Regions from separate parts of the Lysinibacillus sp. RU7 genome, predicted to be linked through region 1. Evidence: riboswitches for the same ligand, from Rfam matches in the RefSeq annotation. Region 1 holds a riboswitch; the other holds the start of a gene.
What was found. Region 1 has a riboswitch for thiamine pyrophosphate ahead of thiC (phosphomethylpyrimidine synthase ThiC). Riboswitches for the same ligand answer to the same signal wherever they lie in the genome.
Positions count from the first base shown of each region.

Region 2: another riboswitch for thiamine pyrophosphate. It lies ahead of AC3II9_RS04445 (thiamine phosphate synthase); the one in region 1 lies ahead of thiC (phosphomethylpyrimidine synthase ThiC).

Region 1 covers NZ_JBYQFK010000018.1:27,642-30,856, reverse strand. The annotation lists gene thiC (phosphomethylpyrimidine synthase ThiC) at 1-1,514, opposite strand, end outside; TPP riboswitch at 1,742-1,856, opposite strand; gene AC3II9_RS13730 (IS3 family transposase) at 2,449-2,622, opposite strand; gene AC3II9_RS13725 (IS3 family transposase) at 2,577-3,215, opposite strand, start outside.
Region 2 covers NZ_JBYQFK010000004.1:87,584-90,798, reverse strand. The annotation lists gene phaC (class III poly(R)-hydroxyalkanoic acid synthase subunit PhaC) at 1-388, shown strand, start outside; gene AC3II9_RS04450 (DUF1284 domain-containing protein) at 546-962, opposite strand; TPP riboswitch at 1,196-1,305, shown strand; gene AC3II9_RS04445 (thiamine phosphate synthase) at 1,422-2,030, shown strand; gene thiO (glycine oxidase ThiO) at 2,014-3,126, shown strand; gene thiS (sulfur carrier protein ThiS) at 3,141-3,215, shown strand, end outside.

The DNA of each region.
Region 1 (3,215 bases):
GCTTTGGATAAGGCATCATCTCGTTTTTGCGCTCCCGGATGGCCCTTCGCTAAATCGGCTGCATGAGCGGCAATTTTATACGTAATAACCCCTTCACGTACATCGTCTTTATTTGGTAAACCTAAATGTTCCTTCGGTGTCACATAGCAAAGCATCGCCGTGCCAAACCAACCAATCATCGCAGCACCAATGGCAGATGTAATATGATCATAGCCTGGTGCAATATCTGTCGTCAGCGGTCCTAATGTGTAAAACGGTGCCTCTTCACAAATTTCTAATTGTTTGTCCATATTTTCCTTAATGAGATGCATTGGTACATGGCCTGGGCCTTCTACCATTACTTGCACATCATGCTTCCAAGCAATTTTCGTTAATTCACCAAGCGTTTCAAGCTCTGCAAATTGCGCTGCATCATTGGCATCATGAATAGAGCCTGGGCGTAAACCATCGCCAAGGGAAAAGGCCACATCGTATGCTTTCATAATGTCACAAATTTCTTCAAAATGCGTATACAGGAAGTTTTCTTGGTGGTGAGCTAAACACCACTGTGCCATAATCGATCCACCACGTGACACGATGCCTGTTAAGCGATTAGCAGTTAATGGAATATAACGTAACAGCACACCTGCATGAATTGTAAAATAATCCACTCCCTGTTCGGCTTGTTCGATTAACGTATCACGGTAAATTTCCCATGTCAGATTTTCTACGATCCCATTTACTTTTTCAAGTGCTTGATAAATGGGCACAGTCCCTACTGGAACAGCTGCATTCCGGATAATCCATTCGCGTGTTGTATGAATGTTTTTTCCTGTAGACAAATCCATAATCGTATCGGCGCCCCAGCGTGTAGCCCAAATCATTTTTTCTACTTCCTCTTCAATCGAAGAGGAGACGGCAGAATTCCCAATGTTGGCGTTCACTTTAACGTGAAAATTGCGTCCAATAATCATCGGTTCTAGCTCTGGATGATTAATATTACACGGAATAATCGCTCGCCCTCTCGCTACCTCACTCCGCACAAATTCAGGGTCCATATTTTCCCTAATCGCAATAAACTCCATCTCTGGAGTAATAATGCCTTTTTTCGCATAATGAAGTTGGGTTACATTTCTCCCTTCTTTTGCGCGCAATGGCTGGCGTTTTAAGTTTGGGAAAATAGCTTGCTGAGCACGCGGATCATTTTCATTTTTATAGCCGTTATCTTCTGGCTTTACTTGCCGCCCCTCATACATTTCTACATCTGCTCGTTCCTCAATCCACTTACTGCGAAGAGCCGTTAACCCTTTTGTAATATCAATGGAAATGTGAGGATCGGTATAAGGTCCACTTGTGTCATAAACTTGTACGGGTGGATTTTCCTCTTCACCAACTGTACTCGTTGTAGGGCTTAGTGCAATTTCTCGCATCGGTACTTTGATATCTGGTCTTGAACCAACCACATATACTTTTTTACTCCCCGGAAAATTGGACATAATCGAAATGTTTTCTTTGTTTAATGACGTTGATGACATAAAAAAACTCCTCCTTTATATTGGTAAAGGACGAGATCTAGATTAACCGGGTAGTAGTGAGGCAAATTAGAAAGGCACGGCACAGCGCAACTCAAATAGGTCAAGCTGATGCTACGTTTTGCAGATACATTTTATATACTTTCCTATCCGCAAAAAAAAGCTGAATCCATTTATGATAAAGATAAACGGACCCAGCTTACGATATGTATATAGACATTTGCACATATACTAAAGATTTCTAACTTCCCTACGCTGGCATGATCCAGATCAGGTCCAAAGGGTCAAGAAACTTCTATGCGTTTCCCTCTCAGCCCAACTCATTGGACTCCCCTAGTTAAACATTATTCAATTACTGCTATTGTACATTATTTCCATTTAAAATAAAAGGATACTTTTCAACTATTTCGTGATGAACGCGTTTGGATAGAACTTTCTTCATTAATCTACTATGATAGCGCAATGTTTTGACCGGATAGGGCGGTGTTTTGCTCGGATACCGCTACGTTTTGACCGTTTACCATGGGCTTTTGCTCGGATACGACAAGGTTTTGCTCGAACCGCGTTGTTTTGACCGGATACCGTAGCTTTTTGCTCGGATACCGCTACTTTTTGACCGTTTACCATAGGCTTTTGCTCGGATACCGCAAAGTTTTGCTCGGACCGCGTTGTTTTGACCGGTTACCGTAGCTTTTTGCTCGGATACCGCTGCTTTTTGACCGTTTACCATGGACTTTTGCTCGGATACGGCAAAGTTTTGCTCGGACCACGTTGTTTTGACCGGATACCGTAGCTTTTTGCTCGGATACCGCTGCTTTTTGGTCTTGTGTCAATAAAATGGACATAAAAAATCGAGCGTTTTTGTGCTACCGCCCTTCGGTTGGTCTGGTCTTGCGATTGTGCACCTCCAAATTGGAGCTGCACAATCGCAAGCCCTCTAAGCAGATATCGAGCGGACAGGCATATCTTTTTCTTTGTTCATACGCTCATATTGATTAGGGGAGACATACCCCAGTGTAGAATGGCGTCTTTTCTCGTTATAAAACTGGATGATATACGCTTGTATCATTTTTTTGGCTTCTTGCTTGGTTTGGAATCGTTGACGATACATACATTCTTTTTTAATCGTCGAATGGAATGATTCAATACATGCATTATCGTAAGGATCTCCTTTTTACTCATACTGATTTTCATGTCGTGTTCTTTTAATAGATTAGTATAGGCGTTGGAACAGTATTGTACACCTCGATCCGAATGGTGGATGCAGCCGGCTGGTGGCTTTCTAATCTGCAGTGCCTGCTTCAACGCTTCTAATATGAGCTCTTCTTTCATGTGATCGGCGATGGACCAACCAATGATTTTTCTTGAATATAAATCCATAATCGTCGCTAAATAAAGCCAGCCCTGCATCGTACGTACATACGTAATATCCGCCACCCACACCACATTGGGTGCCTTCACATCGAATTGGCGTTTGACTAAATTAGGGTACACAAAATAAGCGTGTTTGGAGTTAGTTGTTTGTTGATACTGTTTAGGGATCACCGCACATAGACCCAGCTCCCGCATTAAATTAGCTACTTTCTTTTGAGATAAAACGTATCCCCACTCTTGTAAATCTTTTCGAATACGAGGACTACCATACGTCCCATAGCTTTCATGGAAAGATTGATGCACCTTTTGGGTAATTTCAATTTCTTTTTC
Region 2 (3,215 bases), on a different contig from region 1:
AGCGAACCGTGTGGATAATGAAGAATCGGTTTTAAATTGGAAATTAATGCAAAAGTGGTTGAATGATGGAGTGCCTTTCCCAGGTGAAGCATATAGACAATGGATTGGGGATTTTTATCAGGATAATAAATTAATGAATGATGAATTAGAAGTCCGTGGACAGCAGGTGAAGTTGGCTGATATTACAGCGAATTTATTGAATATTTGTGCTCTTCGTGACAATATCGTTTTACCACAACAAATTAAGCCACTGAATGATAAAGTGTCAAGCAAAAATAAGACATTGCATGATGTGCAAACAGGTCACGTTTCTGTATGTACAGGTCGTCGTGCAGTAAATGAAATTTATCCTTATATTGAAAAGTGGCTTAAGGAAAATTCACTTTAGTCGTTAAAAGAGAGAGCACTCAATCGTTTTGTCGTACAAAATGATTGAGTGCTTCTTTTGTCTGTTTACGTATTTTTTTGAAAAAATCAAGCGTATTAACAAGAGGAGATTGCTGTGGGAAAGCATTATACTAGAAGGAAAGAGACGTTTATGCAGTCTATTTCACTTCCCACAACCCGTTTCCTGTAGTAATTCGCTGAACCCCTTCTTCACATACCCCGTAAGAGCGCCAAGAACATGTTTCACAAACGATGCCAATATCACTTGGAATGACATGTTGTTGGACGGATGATTCAATGTCTTCCCAACTTAAAATTTGTCCGATATGAAGACCTAACTTTTCTAAAATGACAGCATCTCTATCGTAAATATTATCATCTTGGCAATGGTATTCCCCGGAGTTAGGGTACTTTTCGCATAAATGGTCGGGGCCTTTAACAAGCTGCACAAGTGTTTTTGGATTAGCCCTCAATGTTTGATGGATGCGCGTCATATTTTCTACGTATTCTTTAGAGTAGCCCATTCCTCGATACCCTAAAAGGCAAAAAAGGTGATGCCCGCGTAGTTTGTACATAATACTTTCCTCCATATGTAATGATTTTATGTAAACGTTATTGTGTTAGTAGTTAACTTATATTTTATCATACTAGAAGAGGGAACATACATGCCTAGATAAAAAGGGAGAACTCATGCGATTACGACATGAATTGAAGTGGAGATACTTGTAACATATTTGAAAAGCCTTCTTGCTATTTCAAAATTTGTGTAATAGAATAATGGTTAAATTCATAATAATTGAATAAATTGAAATTTTACTAGGGGATCCCTTGATAAGGGCTGAGAAGAAAGTAGTTACTTTTAAACCCTCACAACCTGATCAGATTTGCATCTGCGTAGGGAAGTAGAGTGATGTTGGGGTTTTTTTGTGTACTTTTTTGTACATGGATCTTATTCAAACAGAACCACTTTCCTTTTCGGGAGAGTGGTTTTTTTATTTGTGAAAAAATCACAAAAAGGAGGGCATATATCTAACATGAAGCTGATGGCAGTAACGGATGATTCGCATACAGTGCTTGAACTAGCAAAGAAAATACTTCAAATCCAGCATAACGTCGATTTTATTCAAATACGAGAAAAGACGAAGACGGTAAAAGAAGTTATGACATTGCTTCACTATTTAGATGAGGGTGGTATTGAAAAAGGGAAACTGATTTTAAATGATCGGCTAGATATTGCATTATGTAGTGGCATTCAAACGGTACATTTGCCAGAAAAGGGACTGCCTGTGCAAAAGGTGAAGGCGTTATTTCCCCATATCAAGGTAGGGAAGTCTGTACATGATTATGCAGGAGCACAAGAGGCGGAGCGACAAGGGGCTGACTATGTGTTATATGGTCACTGCTTTGAAACGAATAGCAAAAAAGGAAAGGCTCCGCATGGTCTTGCCCCAATCCTTGAGATGAAAAAACATTTGAAGATTCCTGTCTTTGCAATTGGTGGTATCACTTTAGACCGGGTACAGGCATTACAACATATACAAGCGGACGGCATTGCTGTGATGTCAGGTATTTTTTTAGCAGAAAATCCATTCGCTGTAGCAAGTCAATTCGATGAGGTGGTCAAATATGAAAACAAGCTATGAAGTAGCCATCATTGGTGGCGGAATTATGGGAAGTGCCATCGCCTACTATTTAGCAAAAGAGCAAATCGACGTAGCGGTGTTTGAAGAAAACCAGATTGGTGCCAAAGCAACAAGTGCAGCAGCAGGTATGCTCGGTGCTCATTCGGAATGTGAAGGGGATGTCAATGTCTTTTTCCCTTTTGCGAGATATAGTCAGTCTCTTTATTCGAAGTTGAAAGATGAATTATATGAGTTAAGCGGTATCGACTTAGGGTATAGAGAGGGTGGAATTTTAAAGCTTGCCTTTTCTGATCGTGACAAAAAAGAATTAGGGGACATATTAGCGCAACCTACTGTTACATGGCTTGAAGCAGATGAAGTAAGAAAACTAGAACGAGATGTTTCCCCTCATATAGTAGGTGCAGCATATATCCAAGACGATATCAATGTGCTACCGATTGGTGTATGCCAGGCTTTTGCTAAAAGTGCTCAAGTTCTGGGTGCATCGACTTTTGACTATACAAAGGTGCTACACATAAAAAAACAGCATGACGCTTTTCTAATTGAAACGACACGAGGACTTGTGGAAGCGAAGCGCGTTGTGATTGCCAGTGGTGTTTGGAGCACTACTTTCTTTAAAGAGCTAGGTTTACAGCATCAAATGACACCAGTTAAAGGGGAGTGCATATCCGTTACGGATGAACAAGCTGTTTTAAAGCATACGATTTTTCATGATAAATACTATATTGTTCCAAGAAATAACGGGAAGCTTGTCATTGGCGCAACGATGAAGGAGAACGACTGGACAGAACAAGTGAGTTTAAATGGTATCGAAACATTAATTCAAAAAGCGAAAGAGCTATTGCCTACTAGTGCTCATATGAAAATCGATGCTGTTTGGTCAGGATTACGACCACAAACGTTTGATCAAAAACCATTCATCGGTCATCATCCGGAAGATGAATCCATTTTATTTGCAACAGGGCATTATCGCAATGGCATTTTGTTAGCTCCAGCAACAGGTGAGATGATTGCCAATCTTATTTTGAAAAGAGACGTAAAAGAAGAGTGGATAGAGGCATTTCGAATTGACCGAGGAAAGCCATTAACTGTTTAGGAGGTGATGAAAGCATGTCCATGATTGTAAATGGAAAACAAATTGACCTGCCAGAAACAGTTCATACTGTTCAAGGATTGCTGGCTCAT